3 regions of the Paenibacillus sp. FSL L8-0708 genome follow, and region 1 is predicted to be linked to each of the others. Evidence: a T-box and tRNA genes for the amino acid it is inferred to sense, from the RefSeq annotation. Region 1 holds a T-box; the other regions hold tRNA genes.
What was found. A T-box is a leader RNA that pairs with one kind of tRNA and senses whether it is charged. The one in region 1 lies ahead of metG (methionine--tRNA ligase), so its partner is inferred to be a tRNA-Met.
Positions count from the first base shown of each region.

Region 2: it has a tRNA-Met gene. The T-box ahead of metG (methionine--tRNA ligase) is inferred to sense a tRNA for this amino acid. The anticodon was not compared.
Region 3: it has a tRNA-Met gene. The T-box ahead of metG (methionine--tRNA ligase) is inferred to sense a tRNA for this amino acid. The anticodon was not compared.

Region 1 is NZ_JBBPBC010000001.1:5,465,131-5,474,580, reverse strand. Features, by position in the region: gene NYE58_RS26150 (stalk domain-containing protein) at 1-1,132, shown strand, start outside; gene NYE58_RS26145 (Fur family transcriptional regulator) at 1,352-1,813, shown strand; gene yidD (membrane protein insertion efficiency factor YidD) at 1,816-2,079, shown strand; T-box leader at 2,120-2,380, shown strand; gene metG (methionine--tRNA ligase) at 2,428-4,440, shown strand; gene NYE58_RS26130 (metal ABC transporter solute-binding protein, Zn/Mn family) at 4,653-5,642, shown strand; gene NYE58_RS26125 (metal ABC transporter ATP-binding protein) at 5,677-6,426, shown strand; gene NYE58_RS26120 (metal ABC transporter permease) at 6,787-7,590, shown strand; gene NYE58_RS26115 (cytochrome c biogenesis CcdA family protein) at 7,727-8,440, shown strand; gene splB (spore photoproduct lyase) at 8,437-9,450, opposite strand, start outside.
Region 2 is NZ_JBBPBC010000001.1:1,017,715-1,027,164, reverse strand. Features, by position in the region: gene glgP (alpha-glucan family phosphorylase) at 1-551, shown strand, start outside; gene katA (catalase KatA) at 814-2,271, shown strand; gene NYE58_RS04630 (sporulation protein Cse60) at 2,423-2,617, opposite strand; gene NYE58_RS04625 (GreA/GreB family elongation factor) at 3,014-3,469, shown strand; gene NYE58_RS04620 (YdeI/OmpD-associated family protein) at 3,539-4,003, opposite strand; tRNA gene NYE58_RS04615 (tRNA-Gly) at 4,105-4,175, opposite strand; tRNA gene NYE58_RS04610 (tRNA-Pro) at 4,188-4,261, opposite strand; tRNA gene NYE58_RS04605 (tRNA-Arg) at 4,294-4,370, opposite strand; tRNA gene NYE58_RS04600 (tRNA-Gly) at 4,381-4,455, opposite strand; tRNA gene NYE58_RS04595 (tRNA-Leu) at 4,463-4,547, opposite strand; tRNA gene NYE58_RS04590 (tRNA-Lys) at 4,563-4,638, opposite strand; tRNA gene NYE58_RS04585 (tRNA-Gln) at 4,646-4,720, opposite strand; tRNA gene NYE58_RS04580 (tRNA-Asp) at 4,737-4,814, opposite strand; tRNA gene NYE58_RS04575 (tRNA-Met) at 4,840-4,916, opposite strand; tRNA gene NYE58_RS04570 (tRNA-Met) at 4,988-5,064, opposite strand; tRNA gene NYE58_RS04565 (tRNA-Val) at 5,080-5,155, opposite strand; tRNA gene NYE58_RS04560 (tRNA-Glu) at 5,162-5,233, opposite strand; tRNA gene NYE58_RS04555 (tRNA-Ser) at 5,250-5,342, opposite strand; tRNA gene NYE58_RS04550 (tRNA-Asn) at 5,348-5,423, opposite strand; tRNA gene NYE58_RS04545 (tRNA-Ile) at 5,427-5,503, opposite strand; rRNA gene rrf (5S ribosomal RNA) at 5,561-5,677, opposite strand; rRNA gene NYE58_RS04535 (23S ribosomal RNA) at 5,751-8,677, opposite strand; rRNA gene NYE58_RS04530 (16S ribosomal RNA) at 8,940-9,450, opposite strand, start outside.
Region 3 is NZ_JBBPBC010000001.1:6,644,579-6,654,028, reverse strand. Features, by position in the region: rRNA gene NYE58_RS31175 (16S ribosomal RNA) at 1-1,183, shown strand, start outside; rRNA gene NYE58_RS31170 (23S ribosomal RNA) at 1,446-4,372, shown strand; tRNA gene NYE58_RS31165 (tRNA-Asn) at 4,433-4,508, shown strand; tRNA gene NYE58_RS31160 (tRNA-Ser) at 4,512-4,604, shown strand; tRNA gene NYE58_RS31155 (tRNA-Glu) at 4,623-4,697, shown strand; tRNA gene NYE58_RS31150 (tRNA-Val) at 4,753-4,828, shown strand; tRNA gene NYE58_RS31145 (tRNA-Met) at 4,846-4,922, shown strand; tRNA gene NYE58_RS31140 (tRNA-Asp) at 4,948-5,025, shown strand; tRNA gene NYE58_RS31135 (tRNA-Phe) at 5,036-5,111, shown strand; tRNA gene NYE58_RS31130 (tRNA-Thr) at 5,140-5,215, shown strand; tRNA gene NYE58_RS31125 (tRNA-Tyr) at 5,221-5,306, shown strand; tRNA gene NYE58_RS31120 (tRNA-Trp) at 5,313-5,386, shown strand; tRNA gene NYE58_RS31115 (tRNA-His) at 5,410-5,485, shown strand; tRNA gene NYE58_RS31110 (tRNA-His) at 5,529-5,604, shown strand; tRNA gene NYE58_RS31105 (tRNA-Gln) at 5,624-5,698, shown strand; tRNA gene NYE58_RS31100 (tRNA-Gly) at 5,705-5,779, shown strand; tRNA gene NYE58_RS31095 (tRNA-Cys) at 5,789-5,862, shown strand; tRNA gene NYE58_RS31090 (tRNA-Leu) at 5,877-5,955, shown strand; gene NYE58_RS31085 (AraC family transcriptional regulator) at 6,092-6,847, opposite strand; gene NYE58_RS31080 (BMP family ABC transporter substrate-binding protein) at 7,175-8,314, shown strand; gene NYE58_RS31075 (ABC transporter ATP-binding protein) at 8,432-9,450, shown strand, end outside.

The DNA.
Region 1 (9,450 bases):
GGCTTTCTTTACTCCGGGACCAGCGACAATTGCGGTCCAAGTAAAAGATTCACACGGCGCGATCAGCACCTTTGAGAAAACCGTTAATATTTCGGATGAAATCTTGTACAGTAAAGAAGATTTCAACAGATTATTTGCATCTCCGGGCAGTGTGTTTAGCATCGATGGATCAATGGTTCCGACTTGGCAGCAAGTAGCTTATAATCTTTCTTCCGAGCCTTATAAACTAATTCGCAGCAACAGTCCAGAAACGGTGTATACAGAAGGTGTTACTTATCGTGAGACTTCATTAGGTAAAACACGATTCTTAGTCCACCATAAGAACAACCTGAACATTAATGCGAAGGTTTATGTAATTGCTACGAATAACAATCTGTACCCAACGACGCTTACAACAGAGTATGTTGGATTTGCAGGGCCAAACACATTCCCAGAAGCAACCGGTAAAATGTCTGTAGAACGTTACTGGAAGTCAATGCTTACAAATGAACATTATAAAACGATTGTTCTGCAACCAGGGGAAAGCGTCTCAATTCTGACCGATCTTAACAAAATTGCGATGAAACCAAGTGAAATTGTTTCACTTCAAGCGGACTTATTTAGTGATTATCCAATCGATTATAACGTCATGTTGATTGATGCGAAAAAAGATCCACTGACTACACTTCCAACACTTCCAATTCTGGATCGAGACGGAGTGCATAATCGGGGAACTTACGAAGATTCTACTCGTATTATCACGGTTAGCGATGAGGTAGGGAAAGCTCCTGCAAAACTTCTGCTAGGCGATAATTACAGTGATAAGAACCTGGCTGGCGTAGACCCAATGGCAGGTACGGAAGCATCCAATGCCGGTAATTTCGGGGTATTATACAAGATCAGATTCGAAAATGTTGCACCAAACTCATTGATTACGTTTAATCCACGTGGCGGTAACTATATGGGGCCGGTTATGGTTAATAACCAAATCGTGCATATGCCAAGCGTGGGAAGTCTCTCGAATGCTGATATGAACAGTGTGGTTTATCGTAGTGGTGAGTATGGAGGTTCTGTGGAGATTTTATTCACAGCAGCTTCAGGCAGTAACTTGCCGGTCAATTTCCTCATCACTCCACTTCCAGCAAAGAAATAACAGAATAGGAATATCCCTATAAGCTCTATTGGGGAATTATCTACATTAAAAGCCCGGCTGAATATTCCGTCAAGGAATACGCAGCCGGGCTTTTGTGTAAACATAATAATTCAGAGGTGCGTAGGGGTGCTTCATGGTGCTTCATTGACGGGGCATTTATTTTGGGGCATTATTAAGAGAGTGAAATATAAATGAACTGATCTTATGGGAGATGAGCGTATGCTGTCGACAGAACAAATATTAGAAGTCATGTCGGGGCAAGGACTGCGAATCACCGACCAACGCAAAACGCTTGCCCAGTTATTCGGCGAGAATAAGGGATATTTGTCAGCGAAGGATGTATATGAGCATATGGGCCGTAAGTATAGCGGACTTAGCTTTGATACGGTGTACCGCAATCTTCGTGTAATGGAAGAGCTTGGTGTGCTTGAACAGATTGTCTTTGAAGACGGAGTGAAGTTCAAGGGAAGCTGCAATCATCAGGATCATCACCATCATATGATCTGCCTTCAATGCCAAAAGACCTACCCGATTAATTTCTGCCCGATGAATTTAACGGATACACCCGATCAATTCCGGGTAGTCAAGCATAAATTTGAGGTGTTCGGTTATTGCAAAGAATGTGAAGAGAACCGGGAAGAAGAATTAGTTGCAGCATCAGATAAACAAAAGGGACTTTAGAAATGGTGACCCTACGCAGAACGATTCAGGCGCCTATTCGGGTGTATCGCAGGTACATTTCCCCTATTAAACCTGCAACCTGCCGCTTCTATCCAACCTGCTCTGCCTATGCCCTGGAAGCCATTGAAGTCCATGGTCCATTGAAAGGCTCATGGCTTGCAGCTAAACGGATTGCCAGATGTCATCCCTTTCATCCTGGAGGACTTGATCCTGTGCCGCCTCTACAAGATGAATCTGCTGAGAAGGATTCTGCCCCTGCGACTTGACATGGGGCCTTACCATTGGGTATATTCACAAGTAATAGTATGAATTCCGAAGAACGGATAAGTAAATCGTTACGTCCATTACAGAGAGCCGGAATATGCTGAAATCCGGTATGGAGCGTTAGATTGAATATGGTCCGGGAGGAACTGTGTTCGAGCGGGAACTGCAATTGTGGTTCACGTAAGATAACAGCGTGATCCAGCGTTAATGGACAGTTCCCGCGAGGGAACTGGCGAAGCCTGCGCTCTGTGAAGAGACAGGAAATTTGGGTGGTATCGCGTGAGTTATACTCTCGCCCCATTATGGGGGCGGGAGTTTTTTGTTTTTTAATAAGAAAGGATGATTACTGAATGAGTGAGAAAAAAACGTTTTACCTAACGACACCAATTTATTATCCAAGTGACAAGCTACATATCGGACATGCTTATTCAACCGTGGCAGGAGACGCAATGGCCCGTTACAAACGTCTGCGCGGCTACGAAGTGCGTTATCTAACCGGTACAGACGAACATGGACAAAAGATCGAGCGGAAGGCAGAGGAAGCAGGAAAGACCCCTCAGCAGTTCGTAGACGACATTGTTGTTGGTATTAAGGAGCTATGGCGTAAGCTGGACATTTCGAACGATGACTTCATCCGTACTACGGAAGAGCGTCATAAAAAAGTGGTACAGGATATTTTTGATCGGTTGCTGCAGCAAGGAGACATCTATAAAGGTGAATATGAAGGCTGGTATAGTATCCCAGATGAAACCTTTTACACAGAAACGCAATTAGTTGATATAGTGCGTGATGACAACGGTGTGATTACTGGTGCAAAAAGCCCAGATAGCGGCCACCCGGTTGAGCTGGTGAAGGAAGCAAGTTATTTCTTCCGGATGAGTAAATATGCGGATCGTTTGCTGCAATTTTACGAGGAGAATCCAGAGTTTATTTTGCCGGAATCCCGTAAGAACGAAATGATTAACAATTTCATCAAACCCGGACTGGAAGACCTTGCAGTTTCCCGCACAACCTTTGATTGGGGCGTAAAAGTTAAGGGCGACGAGAAGCATGTCGTGTACGTGTGGATTGATGCTTTGACTAACTATATTACTGCGCTGGGTTATGGTTCCGAGGATCGCACCTTGTATGACAAGTTCTGGCCTGCGGATGTACACATCGTTGGTAAAGAAATCGTTCGTTTCCATACGATTTACTGGCCGATCATTCTGATGGCGCTTGGTGAACCCCTTCCGAAAAAGGTATTTGCCCATGGCTGGTTGCTCATGAAAGATGGAAAAATGTCGAAATCTAAAGGTAACGTAGTTGATCCTGTGACACTGATTGATCGTTATGGCTTGGATGCATTACGTTATTACCTGCTGCGCGAAGTACCGTTTGGTTCGGATGGCACGTTCACACCGGAAAGCTTTGTAGACCGGGTTAACTATGATCTTGCCAACGACCTTGGTAACCTGTTGAACCGTACAGGGGCTATGGTTGAAAAGTATTTTGCAGGCGAGATTCCGGCATATGAAGGAAATGTAACAGCATTTGATGGTGAGCTTCAAGCTGCGGCTGAGAATACTTATGCCAAAGTAGAAGAAACTATGGAAAAAATGGAGTTCTCCGTGGCGCTGACAGCTATCGGAATATTCATTAGCCGCACCAACAAATATATCGATGAGACACAACCTTGGGTGCTTGCCAAAGATGAAAATAGAACCGCCGAGCTGGCTTCTGTGATGAGACATCTGGTGGAAGGTCTGCGTACCGCTTCAATCCTGCTGCAGCCGTTCTTGACACAAACACCAGCGAAAATCTGGGAACAGCTGGGTATTGAGCCTGGTGAGTTAACGACTTGGGATAGCGGTAAGACCTTTGGCCTGATTCCGGCAGGAACAAAGCTGGTGAAAGGCAATCCAATCTTCCCACGTCTGGATGTGGAGCAAGAGGTAGCTTATATTGCCGAGGCTATGGGCGCTGGTAAAGCTGCGGCTGAAGTGGCGGAAGCGGCTGCTCCTGCTGCTGCGGACTCCGAGCCAGTGGAAGAGCATAAAGAGGAAATCGGCATTGACGATTTCGCTAAAGCAGAGCTGCGGGTAGCTCAGGTTATTGCTGCAGAGCCAGTGAAAAAAGCTGACAAGCTGCTGAAGCTGCAACTGGATCTGGGTTATGAACAACGTCAAGTGGTTTCTGGTATCGCGAAATTCTATACACCGGAAGAGCTGGTGGGACGTAAAGTGATTTGTATCGTAAACCTTAAACCGGTGAAGCTGCGTGGGGAGTTGTCCCAAGGGATGATTTTGGCGGCTTCTAAAGGTGACCAGCTAACGATCGCTACCGTGCCGGACAGCATGCCAAACGGAGCAGTAGTGAAATAAGACAATATTGTTGTAGAAATTTTTTAATGAGGTTGCTTGAACAAAGGAATGCTCCTTCAGCCGGGTTGGTTGTGGGAGCATTCCTTTTTTATAAAGGACGATACCGTCTTTCTTCTGAGTGAGGTTTCTTTGTTGACTTATCGTAACGATTACTATTATACTACTAATAGTAAAATTTACGATTTGAGGGGTAGATCAATATAATGGCGGCAATGAAATCACGTATAAGTTTGCTCGTCCTTGCACTGGTACTGGTATTTACACTAAGTGCATGCGGACCTAAGAGCAGTGGAAGTATAGTTGAAGGGAAAGTAAATGTAGTTACAACCTTTTATCCTATTTACGAGTTTGCTAAGGAGATTGGCGGGGAAGATATCAATGCTATTAACCTGCTTCCAGTGGGTGTGGAGCCACATGATTGGACACCGCGCAGTCAAGACATTATCAACACTTCTAAGGCACAGCTATTTCTATATAACGGTGCAGGCTTAGAAGGCTGGGTTCCTAACTTTTTAAAAGGCCTTGATAGCAGCAGTAAAGTTAAGGCGGTTGAAGTAAGTCAAGGTATTGATTATATCATGACCGATGAAGATGACGGGCATGATCATGGGGCAAGTGAGGAAGAGTCTCATCAAAATGAGGACACGGATCATAACAGTAATGCCTCAGGAGACAGCCTGCATACAGACCCGCATACTTGGGTAAGTCCAAAATCAGCCATTGTCATGGCTCAGAATATTAAAGAAAGCCTTCAGTCCGTGGATCCTGAGCATAAAGAAGGTTATGAAGAGCGTTACAATAAGCTTGCGGAACGTTTGCAGGCGTTAGACAGTAAATTCAAAGAGGAGCTTGCTAAGCTGCCCAACCATAAGATCGTAGTATCGCATCAGGCTTTTTCTTACCTTGCCCGTGACTATGGATTGGATCAGCATGCGATTATGGGACTTTCGCCAGACGCTGAGCCGCGCGGACAGGATTTAGTGAAGCTTGCGAAAATGGTAAAAGATGAAGGGATTAAGTATATCTTTTTTGAAGAGCTTGTCTCCGATAAACTGGCTAAGACTCTGGCCGCCGAAGCGGGCGTTTCCACTATGGTGCTTAATCCGGTAGAGGGACTTACTGCGGAGCAAGAGAAGAACGGCGATAATTACTTCACTCTGATGGAGAAAAATTTGCAAAATCTGATTATGGCCTTACAATAATAAGGAAAGTATAAGGGAAAGGCGGTACTTAAGCATGCAATCGGTATCCTTGGACTGCCATCAGCATATCATCGATATACAGGATCTTTCTTTTTCATATGGGGAACAGAAGGTGATATCGAATCTTAACTATAGTGTAAGAGAACGAGATTTCCTTGGTATCATTGGTTCTAATGGTGCTGGTAAAACAACATTGATGAAAATGATCGTCGGCTTGCTTCCAGCGAGCAGTGGTGAAATTAAATTATTCGGAACGCCTGTCCGCAAGTTTAAAGACTGGGAACGGATCGGGTATGTTCCGCAAAAGAATGCCTTCAACCCTTTGTTTCCAGCAACGGTGCGTGAAGTAGTTCTGTCAGGTCTATACAATAACAAGAATCTGATCCGCAGAGTATCCAAGGCTCAGCATCGTCAATGTGAGGATGCGCTTGAAGTCATGCGGATACAAGATATTGCGGAGAAAAGAGTAGGCCAGTTGTCAGGCGGTCAGCAGCAGCGTGTTTTTCTGGCTCGGGCGCTGATTAACCATCCTGACCTGCTGATTTTGGACGAACCTACGGTGGGTATTGATGCCGAATCGCAAGCGGGATTCTTTGAATTAATCACGCATATGCATGCTCATCATCATATGACCTTCCTGATGGTGTCGCATGATATCGACATGATTAAAAATTATTTAGGTCATGAGCCCGTGCAGACAAATGGTAAAATCAACTTTTACTCCCGCCACTCACATGATCTCCAGAATTGCACAGAAGAGAACCTGCAGCACACGCTCTCTTAAGTCATAATTAAACTCTGAGCAGAGGTTTGCCTCTGTTCTCAGTGCATACATAACTTGCGTGTGGAAGTTAGTCAGTAGACAGGGTTTTTACTAGGAGTATTTCGACCTTGTTCCTATTTCTTGTTTTCTCTTATCTAAGCACCGCCCAGTCTGCAAGCGTGTCCCTTTAGGGACGAAAGCGATCTTTCCCCGACCTAACTATGTTCAGTAACACTAACTCCTACGCTAGTTGCACTTAACGGGTGTCCAGAGGGCAGAGCCCTTGGGGCCCTCCCTTGGAAGGGAGGGTTTGGGAGGGATCGAAAAAGGTTTGAAAAAGGCTTTAAAATGGTTTGAGTTTTGTATGAAGGAGAGTTTAAGTTGGAAATACTATTTAGCGATTTTTTTCAGCGGGCGCTTGCGGGCGGACTGCTGATTGGTATAACAGCGCCGCTTATAGGCGTTTTTCTTGTGCTTAGACGATTATCCATGATCGGAGATACGCTGGCTCATGTTACTATAGCGGGGGTGGCACTCGGATTTCTAACAGGATTTTATCCGCTGGGCGCAGGTCTTATCTTTGCAGTGGTAGCGTCCTTCGCAATTGAAAAGCTTCGCAAGGCTTATAAGAGTTATGCGGAGCTGTCGATTGCCATTATAATGTCGGGCGGAGTGGCGTTAGCTTCACTCTTTTTCACCTTAGGAAAAGGGTATAATGCGGATGTAATGAGTTATTTGTTCGGCAGTATTTATACGCTCGATAACACCGATTTGATCGTTGTAGGCATAGTGACTATAGCTGTTGTAGTGGTAGTTTCGATGTTCTTTAAAGAGTTCTTTTTGCTTAGCTTTGAAGAGGATGCAGCAAGTGTAAGCGGGCTTCCGGTGAAGTTGCTTAACATGCTGATCACCATTCTGACAGCACTTGTGATTAGCACAGCCATCAAGATCGTAGGCTCGCTGTTGGTATCTGCTTTGTTGACTATTCCGGTTGCAATCAGCTTATTGCTATCCCGTAGCTTTAAATCCTCGGTCATCCTGGCGGTTATTATTTCGGAGATTGCCGTTGTAGGTGGACTAGTGGTAGCTGGAGTCTGGAATTTGGCTCCCGGTGCAACTATTGTGCTTTTGCTCATATCATTATTGGTATTAACCTTGATCGGTAAAAAGGGATTGCCAGCATAAACAGCGAATTAAGTAATCGGTATCACATTAGGCAAGCATAAACGCCTTCGGTGTCCTTGTAAGGACGATAAGCGAAAAAAAGGAGCCATAAGCAGCTCCATGAAGTGACTCGAATGCCGGAAGGAGAGCCGCTATTTTGTCTAATATCAATGCAGGAATTGCTTTAGCCGCAGGGGTGGCATCGTTTATATCGCCATGCTGTTTACCGCTGTACCCCTCTTATTTATCGTACATTACCGGGTTATCCGTTCAACAATTAAAATCAGGCAGCAACTCTAAAGAGGTTCGTATACGCACCCTGACTCATACATTGGCATTTATATTAGGTTTTTCTGCAGTTTTTTACACACTTGGTTTTGGGGCTGGATTATTCGGGCAATTCTTTAATGGCCAGCGTGATCTGATCCGGCAATTGTCGGCGATTCTAATTATTGTAATGGGTTTGTTTTTGCTTGGGATTTTTCAGCCGCAGTTTTTACTTCGTGAACGTAAGCTTGATTTAAAATGGAAACCGGCGGGTTATGTGGGCTCCTTTATTTTTGGAATTGGTTTTTCTGCGGGTTGGTCACCCTGTATCGGGCCGATTTTGACGGCAATTATTGCTCTTTCGGCAAGCGACCCGGGCACTTGGTTTACATTGATTACCGCGTATAGCATCGGATTTGCTTTGCCATTTTTTCTTTTAGCCTTTTTCCTAGGCGGAGTGAAGCGTATCCTCAAGTACTCGAATCTGCTGATGAAGATTGGCGGCATACTTATGGTATTTATGGGTGTTTTGCTGTTCACGGATCAAATGTTCAGGATCACAGTGTGGCTACAAGGAGTAACGCCGGATTGGCTGATTTTTTAGGTGAAGTAATCAATACCTGCTTCCGGAAAATGCTCGAAAATCCGCTCTGTGATAAATTCTCGCAGGGCGGTTTGCTGTTCATCCGGATAGACATATTTGTTCTGTCCCCAGCGGCCCCATTTCTTTTTGCGTTTCTCCATGTCCATTTCTAGTTTAGATTTCGGGTAACGTTTCTCAATTACAGTCTTGGCTGTTTTGGTGAATCGGTGCTGAATCATTTCAAAGGTTAGACCTTTTCCGATTTCCGGAGGAAGGGTCTTGGCTAATTTGGCCAGCAGCTCCGCATAGCCTTCCTGCCAGCCGTCATACCAAATAATTGGGGCAATGATGAAGCCCAGTGGATAGCCGGCGCGGGCAACCTTTCCAGCCGCTTCAATTCGCTCTTCAAACCGCGAGGTAGCAGGCTCGAAATTTTTGATCACATAGTCAGCATTCACGCTAAAACGAATTCTGGTATGTCCGTTATGCTGCAAATCGAGCAGAGGTTCAACATGTTGGTATTTGGTCACAAAGCGCAGGCGGCCAAGGGGCTCCGCTGCCATGAATGTGATGAGTTCTGACAGAGACCCGGTAATATGCTCCAGTCCTAACGGATCTGAGGTACAGGCTGCTTCAAAAGTCGTGATTTCAGGGCTGCGCTCCTCGATATATTTTTTGGCGGCGTCAATGATGTCTTCGGTGTTTACATATACACGAATGTAAGGCTTTGCCCCTAAAGTAGTCTGCAAATAACAATAATGGCAGTGGCCCATGCAGCCAGTTGCGATCGGAATTGCATAATCTGCGGAGGGTTTGGATTGGTCAAACTTTAAGGTTTTGCGCAGGCCGACTACAAGTGTTCTTTTGGCAATTTTATATTGCTCGACCTCTGTGTCACCCGGGAAATTCATTATACGGTTATGCGATGTAGTCATGCGATAGGGAATATTGTTAGCCTTCACCCATTCCATGATTCGTTCACCTTTCGGGTAATTTAAAGCATCCGGCTCGAAGAAAACAAGCTCCGGGAC
Region 2 (9,450 bases), 4.4 Mb from region 1:
AAATTATCGAACCTTATCTGGAGTCTGGAAAGATACAAATTGTATTCTCCGGCAAAGCGCACCCACTCGATGATAACGGTAAAAAAATCGTCAGTAACCTAGTAGCGATGATGAAAAAGTATCCAAAGAGTGTTGTGTTCCTCGAGAATTACGATATGACGATTGGCGCCCAGCTGACGCGCGGTGCTGATATTTGGCTCAACAATCCACGCAGACCATTGGAAGCCAGCGGCACCTCCGGGATGAAAGCAGCTATGAACGGTGTATTGAACTGTTCTATTCTGGATGGCTGGTGGCCGGAAGCCTGCATCGATGGTGAGAATGGCTGGCAGATTGGAGACGGCTTCGAAACTACAGACTTTGAGGTGCTGGATAAGCATGATAGTGATGCACTGTACGACACCTTATTGAAACGTGTACTCCCAACCTTTTACGAGAATCGTGAACAGTGGGTACAAATGATGAAAAAGAGTATCGAAACCACCCGTACGGAGTTTGCCACCAAAAGAATGTTAGATGAATATTACAACAGAATGTACATTAAAGCCTAAGTACAAGAACCGAATATCTTCTATATCAAAAAATGCAGCGCACCCCTTCAGTGATGGTAGGGATGCGCTGTTTCTTTTTTAATTCTGCTAAGTAATTAATCACTTTGTCTATCATATATATCTGAATGTGCCAACGCTGGAATGACGATTACCACATATTGTAATGAGTCAATTATTTAAAAAGTGTTGCAATTTCTCTAAAAAACATTAATATAGAACTTATACTAAATCTAAAATCAAATCTCACGAGGTGATTCTATTAATGAGCTCCAATAATAATAATCTTACAACCAGCTGGGGTGCTCCAGTAGGCGACAATCAGAATTCAATGACAGCCGGTGACCGCGGTCCCACTTTACTGCAAGATGTCCATTTGCTTGAGAAATTAGCCCACTTTAACAGAGAACGTGTTCCTGAACGTGTCGTTCATGCTAAAGGTGCTGGCGCTCACGGGTATTTTGAAGTTACAAAGGATCTAACCCAATACACAAAAGCTAACTTTTTGTCTGAAGTAGGCAAACGTACACCGTTGTTCATTCGTTTTTCTACTGTAGCTGGTGAATTAGGTTCTGCTGATACCGTACGCGACCCTCGTGGATTTGCCGTGAAGTTCTATACTGAAGAAGGAAACTATGATCTCGTAGGTAACAATACGCCTGTATTCTTCGTTCGTGATGCGATTAAATTCCCGGACTTTATTCATACACAAAAACGTGATCCACAGACACATCTGAAGAACCCGAACGCTGTATGGGACTTCTGGTCTTTATCGCCTGAATCTCTGCATCAGGTAACGATTTTGATGTCGGATCGCGGAATTCCAGCTACGCTGAGACATATGCATGGGTTCGGTAGCCATACCTTCAAGTGGGTAAATGCCGAGGGCAATGCAGTCTGGGTGAAATACCATTTCAAAACAGAACAAGGCATTAAAAATCTAGATGCAGACCTTGCTGCCAAAATCGCTGGGGAAAACCCGGATTATCATACAGAGGACTTGTTTAATGCTATTGATAAAGGAGATTTCCCTGCTTGGAAGCTCTACGTGCAAATTATGCCAATCGAGGATGCGAAGACTTACCGTTTTGATCCATTTGATGTAACAAAGGTCTGGTCGCAAAAAGATTATCCGTTAATCGAGGTTGGACGTATGGTATTGGATCGCAATCCGGAGAACTACTTTGCTGAAGTAGAACAAGTTACATTCTCCCCCGGCTCTTTCGTTCCTGGTATTGAAGCTTCGCCTGATAAATTGCTACAAGGCCGTCTGTTCGCTTATGGTGATGCACACCGTCACCGGGTTGGTCCCAACCATAACAGTTTACCTATCAACCGTCCAAAAGTAGAAGTGAAGAACTATCAACGTGATGGTGGTATGGCCTTGGGCAACAATGGCGGTTCCGGTGCCTATTACGAGCCTAACAGCTTAGGAGGACCTAAAGAATCACCGCAGCATAAAACATCGCCGTTCGAAGTCTCTGGTTATGCGGATAGTGTCTCCTACAATAGTGACGATCACTATACACAACCAGGTGACTTGTACCGTCTAATGTCTGAAGAAGAACGTACCCGTCTAGTTCAAAATATCGTTGGCGCTATGACTCCTGTTGAAAGTAACGATATCAAACGTCTCCAGATTGAGCATTTCTTTAAAGCTGATCCAGACTTGGGACAGCGTATCGCATCCGGTTTGGGTTTATCTGTACCAGACGGAATGTAAGATTGTAAATGCACTTATAAACTAAAGAGGACCTTTGCCCGTAGATGGGAAAGGTCCTCTTTTTGCTAATTAGCTGAAAACATAATAAATGATGACAATCACAACGCCCAGCGTGGAGACAATGGATAGACATGAAAAAAACGTGTTCCAGTTATTGCCTTTCATTTGTCTTATACACGACCAGTATAGTGGTTCTTTGGTGCTCTGCCCCATCACGTGATGATTTAACTACCGAACCGTAACAGATATTCACAATCTGTTCCTCCCGTAGTCCTGCCAGGAACTCATTAGCTTTATTCTCTGCATAAGAATTATCAGCATCTACAAACTCTTTAACTTGAATCATCCTGATCTCCTCCTTTAATAAATTAAGTAGTTATTTTATAGTTCTGGAATCTATATGTGAACTCAACGAAATGTACATGGCGTATCACTCCCCAGGTAACAATTAATGTAAAAATATCTTCAAAATACAGTATAGGCATTTCGCAGTTTTCTACGAAATGCCTATGCATCAGCCTATCATAGCACCCAAGTATGTAATAGTCAAAGGTTTTCATTACAATATTTAGAAGGTTTTAATTCCCCTTTTAAAATGGATTGGATTTACAAATAGAAGCTGGTATACTGATCAGAAGGTCTCCATTGGGGGACCTCTATTTGTATAGGAGGGATTTTAAGATGGCAACACACCATAACAGGTTTACAAGGAATGTGCTACTTAGAGGGGGTGAAATCTACTATGAACCATAGTCTTATCTATGAAGGCTCACGGACACAGCTGCTTCAGCAGCTTATCTATTTTGATGAGGAAAAAATCGCATTTCTAAATCAGTACTTTCCGGTACGGAGCAAGGATAGAAGCAACGCTGAAACGCTGTTATCCCGTTATTGCTCCGAGCTGGAACAATTACTAACTGAGTTCAATGGTGAAGATTTAAATTCACAGGTCTTTATCGGAAGTCAGCTGCAGCTTCGTTACTTGGACGATAATACTACAGATATCTATACCATCGTATTTCCTAACCAAGCAGAACCTAACGATAACAAGATTTCTATGTTGTCACCTATAGGCATGCAGCTGCTGCTGGCTGAGCTCGGCAGTACTTGTCAGCTAGCGATTCCTTCAGGTCAACTAGAGGTGAAGATCGAAAGCATTAAGTTCGTGAATAATGGTGAAGTAGGCGTTCTTATATAAGGACGATCCCTTATATACCCGCTACAGCAGCGTCCCTTTCCAGATATTAAGGAGGAGGACGCTGTTCTATTATTTAAGCCTCAAACCTTCTTCCAGCTTATTAACTGACTTCTGGATCCTTGCTGCTCTGGTTTCCGGTCTTTTCGCCCCTTCGATCCAGCTCACATATTCCTTCCGATAGGAATAAGCCAAGCTGTTATAATATACCTCTGCCTGCTCATTGCTGCTTAGTGCGTCCAGAAAATCTTCTGGAGCTTCTATCTCCCGCAATTGATGATCTTGTTCCATTGTCACCCGAACTATATCTCCAGGTTGAGCATGGGCTAAGTCTCGCAGTTCTTTTTTCACGACCATAAAATGTTTCCCATTACCATGCGGCATGAGTGTTCCTCTATAGGGAATGTCATTCAGGCTTCCTTTAACTTGTATCCTTGATTTAGTTTCATATATTTGTTCAGCGTCAAAAGGAACCGTAAGATATGTCCAACTCCCATTCATATCTGGTCTGACTAACCTTGCTTCAAATTCAAACATTGGCCCCTCCTCAAATAAAATCTCTAGTTCCTATTGTATCCATACGTGCTTAACTATACAAAAAAACACCCGCCTAATACCGGCAGGTGTTTCTCTTTATAAGCGGGTGATGGGAATCGAACCCACGCTATCAGCTTGGAAGGCTGAAGTTCTACCATTGAACTACACCCGCAAAGGTATAAAATCGGGATGACACGATTTGAACATGCGACCCCCTGGTCCCAAACCAGGTGCTCTACCAAGCTGAGCTACATCCCGTTAACAATACTATAACTGCTTAGTAATAAAAATGGCGCGCCCTGAGAGATTCGAACTCCCGGCCTTTTGATTCGTAGTCAAACGCTCTATCCAGCTGAGCTAAGGGCGCAAAATCTATATGGAGCGGACGACGGGAATCGAACCCGCGACCCTCGCCTTGGCAAGGCGATGCTCTACCGCTGAGCCACGTCCGCAAAAACATGGTGCGCGTGAAGGGACTCGAACCCCCACGTCGTGAAACGCCAGATCCTAAGTCTGGTGCGTCTGCCAATTCCGCCACACGCGCACACTTTAAACAAAATGGTGAGCCATGAAGGACTCGAACCTTCGACACCCTGATTAAAAGTCAGGTGCTCTACCAACTGAGCTAATGGCTCTCATAAATGGCTGGGGATATAGGATTTGAACCTATGCATGACGGAGTCAAAGTCCGTTGCCTTACCGCTTGGCTAATCCCCAATAATAATTAACTAAATGGCGGAACCGACGGGATTCGAACCCGCGATCTCCTGCGTGACAGGCAGGCATGTTAGGCCAACTACACCACGGTTCCATAGACATAATGCATAAGTGTAAATTGGTTGCGGGGGCAGGATTTGAACCTGCGGCCTTCGGGTTATGAGCCCGACGAGCTACCGGGCTGCTCCACCCCGCGTCATTAATTAGTATATACTATTCATTTTCACCATACCAGCTTATCCCTAAACATAATGTATAAGAGTAAATTGGTTGCGGGGGCAGGACTTGAACCTGCGACCTTCGGGTTATGAGCCCGACGAGCTACCGGGCTGCTCCACCCCGCGTCAGTGAAAATAATATGGTGGAGGCTGAGGGGATCGAACCCCCGACCCTCTGCTTGTAAGGCAGATGCTCTCCCAGCTGAGCTAAGCCTCCATGATATGACCCGTATGGGATTCGAACCCATGTTACCTCCGTGAAAGGGAGGTGTCTTAACCCCTTGACCAACGGGCCATGCTAATAATTTTTATGGCGGAGAGAGAGGGATTCGAACCCTCGAGACGCTTGTGGCGCCTACACGATTTCCAATCGTGCTCCTTCGGCCAAACTCGGACACCTCTCCATAAATGGCTCCCCGAACAGGACTCGAACCTGTGACAACTCGATTAACAGTCGAGTGCTCTACCAACTGAGCTATCAGGGAATATGGTGGGCCTTAGTGGACTCGAACCACCGACCTCACCCTTATCAGGGGTGCGCTCTAACCAGCTGAGCTAAAGGCCCTTCTAAGACATATTAATATTAAGGGCAAAAAAAATACCACGGGTAATGTGGTTGTCCGCTTGGCGGCGTCCTACTCTCCCAGGACCCTTCGGTCCAAGTACCATCGGCGCTGGAGGGCTTAACGGTCGTGTTCGGGATGGGTACGTGTGGAACCCCTCCGCTATCGCCACCAAACGGGCATTTACAGCGTAAATGCTCAGGCTTGATGCCTGAAAACTGAATCCGAAACGAATCTGCATTCTACATATAGGATAAGCCCTCGACCGATTAGTATTGGTCAGCTCCATGCATTGCTGCACTTCCACCTCCAACCTATCTACCTCGTCGTCTTCAAGGGGTCTTACTAATTGGGAAATCTCATCTTGAGGGGGGCTTCACGCTTAGATGCTTTCAGCGCTTATCCCGTCCGTACGTAGCTACCCAGCCATGCTCCTGGCGGAACAACTGGTGCACCAGCGGTACGTCCATCCCGGTCCTCTCGTACTAAGGACAGCTCCTCTCAAATTTCCTGCGCCCACGACAGATAGGGACCGAACTGTCTCACGACGTTCTGAACCCAGCTCGCGTACCGCTTTAATGGGCGAACAGCCCAACCCTTGGGACCTACTTCAGCCCCAGGATGCGATGAGCCGACATCGAGGTGCCAAACCTCCCCGTCGATGTGGACTCTTGGGGGAGATAAGCCTGTTATCCCCAGGGTAGCTTTTATCCGTTGAGCGATGGCCCTTCCATGCGGTACCACCGGATCACTAAGTCCGACTTTCGTCCCTGCTCGACTTGTAGGTCTCGCAGTCAAGCTCCCTTATGCCTTTGCACTCTGCGAATGATTTCCAACCATTCTGAGGGAACCTTGGAACGCCTCCGTTACTCTTTAGGAGGCGACCGCCCCAGTCAAACTGCCCGCCTGACACGGTCCCCGTACCCGATTAGGGCACTAGGTTAGAACCTAGATACGATCAGGGTGGTATCCCAACGGCGCCTCCACCGAAGCTTGCGCTCCGATTTCTACGGCTCCCACCTATCCTGTACAGATCGTACCCAAATTCAATATCAAGCTGCAGTAAAGCTCCATGGGGTCTTTCCGTCTTGTCGCGGGTAACCTGCATCTTCACAGGTATTAAAATTTCACCGGATCTCTCGTTGAGACAGCGCCCAAGTCGTTACGCCATTCGTGCGGGTCAGAATTTACCTGACAAGGAATTTCGCTACCTTAGGACCGTTATAGTTACGGCCGCCGTTTACTGGGGCTTCGGTTCATAGCTTCGGGTTACCCCTAACCACTCCCCTTAACCTTCCAGCACCGGGCAGGCGTCAGCCCGTATACTTCGCCTTGCGGCTTCGCACAGACCTGTGTTTTTGCTAAACAGTCGCTTGGGCCTTTTCACTGCGGCCCCCTCGTGCTATTCACACTACCGGGGCACCCCTTCTCCCGAAGTTACGGGGTCATTTTGCCGAGTTCCTTAACGAGAGTTCTTCCGCGCGCCTTAGAATTCTCTTCTCGCCTACCTGTGTCGGTTTGCGGTACGGGCACCTTCTCCTGGCTAGAGGCTTTTCTTGGCAGTGTGAGATCATGACCTTCGCTACTATAATTTTCGCTCCCCATCACAGCCCAGCCTTATCGATGTGCGGATTTGCCTACACATCAGCCTCACTGCTTAGACGGACATCCATCAGTCCGCGTCACTACCCTCCTGCGTCACCCCATCGCTCATAGCGGATTACGGTGGTACAGTAATTTCAAACTGTTGTCCTTCGACTACGCCTTTCGGCCTCGCCTTAGGTCCCGACTTACCCTGAGCGGACGAGCCTTCCTCAGGAAACCTTGGGCTTTCGGCGGATCAGATTCTCACTGATCTTTTCGTTACTCATACCGGCATTCTCACTTGTGTAGTGTCCAGCGCTCTTTTCAGTACACCTTCAACCCCTACACAACGCTCCCCTACCCCAGATACATACGTATCTAGCCATAGCTTCGGTGGTGTGTTTAGCCCCGTTACATTTTCGGCGCAGAGTCACTCGACCAGTGAGCTATTACGCACTCTTTCAATGGTGGCTGCTTCTAAGCCAACATCCTGGTTGTCTGTGCAACTCCACATCCTTTCCCACTTAACACACACTTGGGGACCTTAGCTGATGGTCTGGGCTGTTTCCCTTTTGACAATGGATCTTAGCACTCACTGTCTGACTCCCGGCAATAAGTATATGGCATTCGGAGTTTGACTGAGCTTGGTAATCCTTGCGGACCCCGCACCCAATCAGTGCTCTACCTCCACTACTCTTATACCGAGGCTAGCCCTAAAGCTATTTCGGGGAGAACCAGCTATCTCCGAGTTCGATTGGAATTTCTCCGCTACCCCCACCTCATCCCCGCACTTTTCAACGTACGTGGGTTCGGGCCTCCAGTGCGTGTTACCGCACCTTCACCCTGGACAGGGGTAGATCACACGGTTTCGGGTCTACGTCCACATACTAATTCGCCCTATTCAGACTCGCTTTCGCTGCGGCTCCACCTTCTCGGCTTAACCTTGCATGTTAAACGTAACTCGCCGGTTCATTCTACAAAAGGCACGCCATCACCCATTAATAGGGCTCTGACTTTTTGTAAGCACACGGTTTCAGGTTCTATTTCACTCCCCTTCCGGGGTGCTTTTCACCTTTCCCTCACGGTACTGTTTCACTATCGGTCGCCAGGTAGTATTTAGCCTTAGCAGATGGTCCTGCTGGATTCATACGGGGTTTCACGTGCCCCGCACTACTCGGGATCCGTCTCGGAGAGAACACAGTTTAGGTTACAGGGCTTTTACCTCTATCGCGGGCCTTTCCAGACCTCTTCGCCTACCATATTCCTTTGTAACTCCATGTGAGACGTCCCACAACCCCTAAGAGCAAGCTCTTAGGTTTAGGCTGTTCCGCGTTCGCTCGCCGCTACTGACGGAATCACTATTGTTTTCTCTTCCTCAGGGTACTTAGATGTTTCAGTTCCCCTGGTCTGCCTCTACATTTCCTATGTATTCAGAAATGAGTAACTGCGAATTACCACAGCTGGGTTTCCCCATTCGGACACCCCCGGATCAAAGCTTGCTTACAGCTCCCCGAGGCAGTTTCGTTGTTCGCCACGTCCTTCGTCGGCTCCTGGCGCCTAGGCATCCTCCGTGTGCTCTTATTAGCTTAACCTTGATTTTTCCGCAGGAAAATATCATACGATGACATTCTCTTTGGAATCATCTCACTAATAACATTTACTTGTTTACACAAGTTGCTAAAAGATGTTCTAAAACGCAAATTCGTTTCGGTATCCAGTTTTCAAGGATCAAGTCTTACTTGAGAGCTTAAACTCTCAAAACTGAGCAACGAGTGAGTAACAGGCCTAAACCTGAGTTTTGGAAGCTGAGCTTCCGATTTGAATGTTCTCATTGCAGAGAACGATTCTCCATAGAAAGGAGGTGATCCAGCCGCACCTTCCGATACGGCTACCTTGTTACGACTTCACCCCAATCATCTACCCCACCTTCGGCGGCTGGCTCCCTTGCGGGTTACCCCACCGACTTCGGGTGTTGTAAACTCTCGTGGTGTGACGGGCGGTGTGTACAAGACCCGGGAACGTATTCACCGCGGCATGCTGATCCGCGATTACTAGCAATTCCGACTTCATGCAGGCGAGTTGCAGCCTGCAATCCGAACTGAGACCGGCTTTGATGGGATTGGCTCCACCTCGCGGCTTCGCTTCCCGTTGTACCGGCCATTGTAGTACGTGTGTAGCCCAGGTCATAAGGGGCATGATGATTTGACGTCATCCCCACCTTCCTCCGGTTTGTCACCGGCAGTCACTCTAGAGTGCCCAGCTTAACCTGCTGGCAACTAAAGTTAAGGGTTGCGCTCGTTGCGGGACTTAACCCAACATCTCACGACACGAGCTGACGACAACCATGCACCACCTGTCTCCTCTG
Region 3 (9,450 bases), 1.2 Mb from region 1:
ATCTTCCGCAATGGGCGAAAGCCTGACGGAGCAACGCCGCGTGAGTGATGAAGGTTTTCGGATCGTAAAGCTCTGTTGCCAGGGAAGAACGTCCGGTAGAGTAACTGCTACCGGAGTGACGGTACCTGAGAAGAAAGCCCCGGCTAACTACGTGCCAGCAGCCGCGGTAATACGTAGGGGGCAAGCGTTGTCCGGAATTATTGGGCGTAAAGCGCGCGCAGGCGGCTATTTAAGTCTGGTGTTTAAACCTTGGGCTCAACCTGAGGTCGCACTGGAAACTGGGTGGCTTGAGTACAGAAGAGGAAAGTGGAATTCCACGTGTAGCGGTGAAATGCGTAGATATGTGGAGGAACACCAGTGGCGAAGGCGACTTTCTGGGCTGTAACTGACGCTGAGGCGCGAAAGCGTGGGGAGCAAACAGGATTAGATACCCTGGTAGTCCACGCCGTAAACGATGAGTGCTAGGTGTTAGGGGTTTCGATACCCTTGGTGCCGAAGTTAACACAGTAAGCACTCCGCCTGGGGAGTACGGTCGCAAGACTGAAACTCAAAGGAATTGACGGGGACCCGCACAAGCAGTGGAGTATGTGGTTTAATTCGAAGCAACGCGAAGAACCTTACCAGGTCTTGACATCCCTCTGAATCCACTAGAGATAGTGGCGGCCTTCGGGACAGAGGAGACAGGTGGTGCATGGTTGTCGTCAGCTCGTGTCGTGAGATGTTGGGTTAAGTCCCGCAACGAGCGCAACCCTTAACTTTAGTTGCCAGCAAGTAATGTTGGGCACTCTAGAGTGACTGCCGGTGACAAACCGGAGGAAGGTGGGGATGACGTCAAATCATCATGCCCCTTATGACCTGGGCTACACACGTACTACAATGGCCGGTACAACGGGAAGCGAAGCCGCGAGGTGGAGCCAATCCCATCAAAGCCGGTCTCAGTTCGGATTGCAGGCTGCAACTCGCCTGCATGAAGTCGGAATTGCTAGTAATCGCGGATCAGCATGCCGCGGTGAATACGTTCCCGGGTCTTGTACACACCGCCCGTCACACCACGAGAGTTTACAACACCCGAAGTCGGTGGGGTAACCCGCAAGGGAGCCAGCCGCCGAAGGTGGGGTAGATGATTGGGGTGAAGTCGTAACAAGGTAGCCGTATCGGAAGGTGCGGCTGGATCACCTCCTTTCTATGGAGAATCGTTCTCTGCAATGAGAACATTCAAATCGGAAGCTCAGCTTCCAAAACTCAGGTTTAGGCCTGTTACTCACTCGTTGCTCAGTTTTGAGAGTTTAAGCTCTCAAGTAAGACTTGATCCTTGAAAACTGGATACCGAAACGAATTTGCGTTTTAGAACATCTTTTAGCAACTTGTGTAAACAAGTAAATGTTATTAGTGAGATGATTCCAAAGAGAATGTCATCGTATGATATTTTCCTGCGGAAAAATCAAGGTTAAGCTAATAAGAGCACACGGAGGATGCCTAGGCGCCAGGAGCCGACGAAGGACGTGGCGAACAACGAAACTGCCTCGGGGAGCTGTAAGCAAGCTTTGATCCGGGGGTGTCCGAATGGGGAAACCCAGCTGTGGTAATTCGCAGTTACTCATTTCTGAATACATAGGAAATGTAGAGGCAGACCAGGGGAACTGAAACATCTAAGTACCCTGAGGAAGAGAAAACAATAGTGATTCCGTCAGTAGCGGCGAGCGAACGCGGAACAGCCTAAACCTAAGAGCTTGCTCTTAGGGGTTGTGGGACGTCTCACATGGAGTTACAAAGGAATATGGTAGGCGAAGAGGTCTGGAAAGGCCCGCGATAGAGGTAAAAGCCCTGTAACCTAAACTGTATTCTCTCCGAGACGGATCCCGAGTAGTGCGGGGCACGTGAAACCCCGTATGAATCCAGCAGGACCATCTGCTAAGGCTAAATACTACCTGGCGACCGATAGTGAAACAGTACCGTGAGGGAAAGGTGAAAAGCACCCCGGAAGGGGAGTGAAATAGAACCTGAAACCGTGTGCTTACAAAAAGTCAGAGCCCTATTAATGGGTGATGGCGTGCCTTTTGTAGAATGAACCGGCGAGTTACGTTTAACATGCAAGGTTAAGCCGAGAAGGTGGAGCCGCAGCGAAAGCGAGTCTGAATAGGGCGAATTAGTATGTGGACGTAGACCCGAAACCGTGTGATCTACCCCTGTCCAGGGTGAAGGTGCGGTAACACGCACTGGAGGCCCGAACCCACGTACGTTGAAAAGTGCGGGGATGAGGTGGGGGTAGCGGAGAAATTCCAATCGAACTCGGAGATAGCTGGTTCTCCCCGAAATAGCTTTAGGGCTAGCCTCGGTATAAGAGTAGTGGAGGTAGAGCACTGATTGGGTGCGGGGTCCGCAAGGATTACCAAGCTCAGTCAAACTCCGAATGCCATATACTTATTGCCGGGAGTCAGACAGTGAGTGCTAAGATCCATTGTCAAAAGGGAAACAGCCCAGACCATCAGCTAAGGTCCCCAAGTGTGTGTTAAGTGGGAAAGGATGTGGAGTTGCACAGACAACCAGGATGTTGGCTTAGAAGCAGCCACCATTGAAAGAGTGCGTAATAGCTCACTGGTCGAGTGACTCTGCGCCGAAAATGTAACGGGGCTAAACACACCACCGAAGCTATGGCTAGATACGTATGTATCTGGGGTAGGGGAGCGTTGTGTAGGGGTTGAAGGTGTACTGAAAAGAGCGCTGGACACTACACAAGTGAGAATGCCGGTATGAGTAACGAAAAGATCAGTGAGAATCTGATCCGCCGAAAGCCCAAGGTTTCCTGAGGAAGGCTCGTCCGCTCAGGGTAAGTCGGGACCTAAGGCGAGGCCGAAAGGCGTAGTCGAAGGACAACAGTTTGAAATTACTGTACCACCGTAATCCGCTATGAGCGATGGGGTGACGCAGGAGGGTAGTGACGCGGACTGATGGATGTCCGTCTAAGCAGTGAGGCTGATGTGTAGGCAAATCCGCACATCGTTAAGGCTGGGCTGTGATGGGGAGCGAAAATTGTAGTAGCGAAGGTCATGATCTCACACTGCCAAGAAAAGCCTCTAGCCAGGAGAAGGTGCCCGTACCGCAAACCGACACAGGTAGGCGAGAAGAGAATTCTAAGGCGCGCGGAAGAACTCTCGTTAAGGAACTCGGCAAAATGACCCCGTAACTTCGGGAGAAGGGGTGCCCCGGTAGTGTGAATAGCACGAGGGGGCCGCAGTGAAAAGGCCCAAGCGACTGTTTAGCAAAAACACAGGTCTGTGCGAAGCCGCAAGGCGAAGTATACGGGCTGACGCCTGCCCGGTGCTGGAAGGTTAAGGGGAGTGGTTAGGGGTAACCCGAAGCTATGAACCGAAGCCCCAGTAAACGGCGGCCGTAACTATAACGGTCCTAAGGTAGCGAAATTCCTTGTCAGGTAAATTCTGACCCGCACGAATGGCGTAACGACTTGGGCGCTGTCTCAACGAGAGATCCGGTGAAATTTTAATACCTGTGAAGATGCAGGTTACCCGCGACAAGACGGAAAGACCCCATGGAGCTTTACTGCAGCTTGATATTGAATTTGGGTACGATCTGTACAGGATAGGTGGGAGCCGTAGAAATCGGAGCGCAAGCTTCGGTGGAGGCGCCGTTGGGATACCACCCTGATCGTATCTAGGTTCTAACCTAGTGCCCTTACCGGGTACGGGGACCGTGTCAGGCGGGCAGTTTGACTGGGGCGGTCGCCTCCTAAAGAGTAACGGAGGCGTTCCAAGGTTCCCTCAGAATGGTTGGAAATCATTCGCAGAGTGCAAAGGCATAAGGGAGCTTGACTGCGAGACCTACAAGTCGAGCAGGGACGAAAGTCGGACTTAGTGATCCGGTGGTACCGCATGGAAGGGCCATCGCTCAACGGATAAAAGCTACCCTGGGGATAACAGGCTTATCTCCCCCAAGAGTCCACATCGACGGGGAGGTTTGGCACCTCGATGTCGGCTCATCGCATCCTGGGGCTGAAGTAGGTCCCAAGGGTTGGGCTGTTCGCCCATTAAAGCGGTACGCGAGCTGGGTTCAGAACGTCGTGAGACAGTTCGGTCCCTATCTGTCGTGGGCGCAGGAAATTTGAGAGGAGCTGTCCTTAGTACGAGAGGACCGGGATGGACGTACCGCTGGTGCACCAGTTGTTCCGCCAGGAGCATGGCTGGGTAGCTACGTACGGACGGGATAAGCGCTGAAAGCATCTAAGCGTGAAGCCCCCCTCAAGATGAGATTTCCCAATTAGTAAGACCCCTTGAAGACGACGAGGTAGATAGGTTGGAGGTGGAAGTGCAGCAATGCATGGAGCTGACCAATACTAATCGGTCGAGGGCTTATCCTATATGTAGAATGCAGATTCGTTTCGGATTCAGTTTTCAGGCATCAAGCCTGGTATGAATATTCCCTGATAGCTCAGTTGGTAGAGCACTCGACTGTTAATCGAGTTGTCACAGGTTCGAGTCCTGTTCGGGGAGCCATATGGAGAGGTGTCCGAGTTTGGCCGAAGGAGCACGATTGGAAATCGTGTAGGCGCCACAAGCGTCTCGAGGGTTCGAATCCCTCTCTCTCCGCCACAAATTTTTAATTAGTATGGCCCGTTGGTCAAGGGGTTAAGACACCTCCCTTTCACGGAGGTAACATGGGTTCGAATCCCATACGGGTCACCAAATTTTCACTTGATTTATCCTAGTGGACTTTGGTACAATAACAATTGTTGTTTATGGAGGCTTAGCTCAGCTGGGAGAGCATCTGCCTTACAAGCAGAGGGTCGGGGGTTCGATCCCCTCAGCCTCCACCATAACACTTTCTTACTGACGCGGGGTGGAGCAGCCCGGTAGCTCGTCGGGCTCATAACCCGAAGGCCGCAGGTTCAAATCCTGCCCCCGCAACCAATTAACTTAAGCAATTATATCTTTTGGAACCGTGGTGTAGTTGGCCTAACATGCCTGCCTGTCACGCAGGAGATCGCGGGTTCGAATCCCGTCGGTTCCGCCATTTTCATCATGGCTCGGTAGCTCAGTCGGTAGAGCAGAGGACTGAAAATCCTCGTGTCGGCGGTTCGATTCCGTCCCGAGCCACCATTTATCATCACAAAAGAATGAGTGCCATGCCGGTGTAGCTCAATTGGTAGAGCAACTGACTTGTAATCAGTAGGTTGGGGGTTCAAGTCCTCTCGCCGGCACCATCCTTGGAGGATTAGCGAAGTGGCCAAACGCATCAGACTGTAAATCTGCTCACGTGAGTGTTCGGTGGTTCGAATCCATCATCCTCCACCAGTTTTTAGGGGCATAGTTTAAAGGTAGAACAACGGTCTCCAAAACCGTTGGTGTGGGTTCAATTCCTGCTGCCCCTGCCAAGTTCTTTCTAAAGTTTAATATGGCGGCCGTGGCGAAGGGGTTAACGCACCGGATTGTGGTTCCGGCATTCGTGGGTTCGAGACCCATCGGCCGCCCCATTTACTTTAAAATGAATAATGGCAACAATATCAACTTAATATGGCGACTGTGGCGAAGGGGTTAACGCACCGGATTGTGGTTCCGGCATTCGTGGGTTCGAGACCCATCAGTCGCCCCATTTTACTTTAAAATGTTATTGGGGATTAGCCAAGCGGTAAGGCAACGGACTTTGACTCCGTCACTCATAGGTTCGAATCCTATATCCCCAGCCATTTTATGCGGACGTGGCTCAGCGGTAGAGCATCGCCTTGCCAAGGCGAGGGTCGCGGGTTCGATTCCCGTCGTCCGCTCCAAGTTTTCATGGCGCCATAGCCAAGTGGTAAGGCAAAGCTCTGCAAAAGCTTTATCCCCAGTTCAAATCTGGGTGGCGCCTCCATTTAGTTCATATGTGCCGGCGTGGCGGAATGGCAGACGCGCTCGACTCAAAATCGAGTGGGAAACCGTGGAGGTTCGAGTCCTCTCGCCGGTATCTTAAAAAGGTTTGTAAGAATGCTTTTATAAGCAATCTTACAAACCTTTTTTCTTTATGTCCTTGGGTTTACAGCAGTAAGCCGTTGAATAGAGAGTTTCTCTATTTCAACGGCTTTTTTTAATCTGATTAGTGATTAACCTGATTGATTATTAATGCGGAATGCTCGCGGGGTATGACCTATTTCTCGTTTGAACATATTGCAGAATTGGGCATCGTTCACAAAACCTGCAGCAGCAGATACTTCAGAGATTTGCATCTGAGTATGACGTAATAGAGACTTTGCATAATCCAGGCGTTTTAACAGCAAATACCGCAGGGGTGAAGACCCGAAACGTTCTTTAAATAGATGGCGAAAACGATCGTAACTATATCCGGACATTTCTGATAGTGTTTCGACGGACAATTTATGGCGATAATGCTCATTCATATAATTAAGGACATATTGTACTCGATCTTCTGTTGGGGATTGATATCCAGAGGCACTAAGAAGCCTCATAAGATGGACGGTAATCTCGCTCATTTGTAGGTTTAGAAGCTCAGAGAATCCGTCTTGCTTGCGTGTAAACTCTGCTTTCATTCGCAGCAGGATTTGAAGAACGGTCTGATCTTTATCATCTTCATATACGCCGAGCAGATTACTCATATTAGGGTGTTCTGAGTGGAAGCCTACAAATAATACATTTGCATCCTCACGGTGGTGCTCGTCATGTTTATGATTGGGTGGCACAAGCGCGAAAGAAGAGGAGCGAAAATGGTAACTTCGTGGGCCAACATTGGTTGTCCCTACCCCCTGTAAATAATAGACTAGTTCGTAGCATTCATGCTGGTGTGGAGGGATATAAGTATTTAGCTCATGTGTGGCACTTACAATATATAGAACACGATCCATGATGATCCTCCAATACTTATGTTTTAGCCGAATCGTACAAAACAATGACCGAAATCATATAATTATTTTTAATAATATTTGTTATGATCGTATCAATAAATCCGAAAGTTCGCAACCTGACTGGCCATCTCGTTCGGAAATAAAGCGGATTATTAATAATAATGGTATTTTTATTGCTATTTTTGAGCCTAAACGTTAAATTTATTACTTTTAATGATACTTTATTTGGAAAAAAGAGAATTTCCATTTGAACCGTGAATTATACAATGGGTGAAGATGGGATTCTGCGGATTACTAACCAACTAAAATTAGGGGTGGAATAGAGTAATGAATAAAAAAGTTCTTTCTTTGTTGTTATTAATGGTGATGGTTCTGGTCACAGCATGTGGGAATAACACGTCCAATAACGGTTCTTCTGCGAATACTGGATCAAACGCTGCTGAGGGTGGAGAAACAGGTGCAGGGGATAAACTCAAGGTTGTATTGCTGATTCCGGGGACACTTGGGGATAAATCATTTTTTGATTCCGCTAATAACGGCTTGCAAAAGGTTAAGGATGAACTTGGTGCAGAAACAAAGGTTGTTGAAATGGGCGTTGATAAAACGAAATGGGAGCCTACATTTAACGATATCGCTTCCGAGGATTGGGATGTAATTATTTCTGGCGGTTCTGAAATTACAGAGATGTTTAATGCAACGGCAGAATTGTATCCAGACAAAAAATTCATTAATTATGATACCGACATCGATGAAGCACCAGATAACATGTACAACATGTCTTATGCGACAAATGAAGTATCTTTCTTGGCAGGTGCAGTAGCAGCATTAGCTACACAATCGGATATGCCGAATGCTACCCCTGAGAATGTGATTGGGTTTGTGGGCGGTATGGATATTCCGGGGATTAATGCTTTCTTGGTCGGTTACATTCAAGGTGCCCAGTACGTTGATCCTGATGTAAAAGTGGCTGTGTCGTACGCTGGTGATTTTGTTAACCCGGCAAAAGGTAAGGAGCTGTCTCTAATTCAATATAACTCCGGTGTAGATGTTATTTTTAACGTGGCTGGGGGTACAGGTCTTGGGATCTTTGACGCAGCTAAAGAGAAGAAAAAATATGCAATCGGTGTAGACTCCGATCAGGCAATGTTGATTAACGATACGGATAGTGAAAAAGCAAATCTAATCGTTACTTCATCTATTAAAAAGATTGATACGGCTATTCTAGGTGCAGTGAAGAGATTGCAAGAGGGTACGCTAGAAATGGGCAAACGTGATGTATTGAGCTTTGTAGATGATGGTGTAGGTATTGCTGAGAATGATATTTATAAAAATGTATTCCCGGCTGATCTTCAGGCCAAGGTTGAAGAAGTGAAGCAAAAGCTGATCAATAAAGAAATTAAAGTGGATAATGCGATGGGGATGGAAACCGCAGAGGTAGAAACTATTCGTAACGCAGTTAAGCCTTAAGCTTTATATCTTAAGATCAGCTCTATAGAGATAAACCTACAGTTGGAGATTCTTCTAGTCAGGGGAATTCCAGCTGTATATTTTTGCAGACCTCCAAGTTGAAAGGCGTTGAGACCTATGTACACAGCTCTGCTGGAAATGCGGGGAATTACCAAGGTATATCCCAATGGCGTCGTTGCAAATAAAGACGTGCATTTTTCTTTACGTGAGGGAGAAATACATGCGATTGCAGGTGAGAACGGTGCAGGTAAATCGACTTTAATGAAGATTATGTTCGGCATGGAAGAGCCAAGTGAAGGCGAGATCTATATCAAGGGTGAAAAAGTAAAGCTGCAATCCGCTCAGGACGCCATTGATAGAGGCATCGGCATGGTCCACCAGCATTTCATGTTGGTACCTTCTTTTACGGTGGCAGAGAATATGGTGCTGGGTATGGAGCCGCGCAGAGGAGTTGGCATTAATTATGCCGAGGCTGTGCGCATGACGGAAGAGACCGCAAGGAAATACAATCTGGCCGTGGATCCAAAGGCAAAAGTAGAGGATCTTACAGTTGGGATGAAGCAAAAGGTTGAGATTCTTAAGGCGCTGCTGCGTGGTGCTAAAATTCTGGTGCTTGATGAGCCAACTGCGGTGTTGACTCCACAGGAAACAGAGGAATTGTTCCGCGAGCTTAAGCAATTAAGGGAACAGGGCCATACGATAGTTTTTATTTCGCACAAATTAAAGGAAGTCAAAGCGATTTGCGACAGAATTACGATTATGCGCAGCGGCCGTAGTGAAGGTGTTTTTCAAACACAGGATGTGACAGAACAGGAAATCTCGCGGTTAATGGTCGGCAGAGATGTCGTGCTGAAATATGACAAAGAGATTCTGGCTGTTAGTGAGCCAGTACTAACGGTGCAGGGACTCGGTGTGAATGATGCAGATGGCAAAGCATTATTGTCGGATATCAATTTTGCGGTACGTGGTGGGCAGATCGTTGGGATTGCTGGTGTAGAAGGCAACGGGCAGACACAGCTCATTGAAGCTCTTACAGGTAGCTTGAGAGGTGTCTCAAGTCAGGGTTCTGTACTAGTGAAGGGAAAGGATATCCGTGAATCGGATATTTTGGATATTCGTAAGCTAGGCGTTTCCTA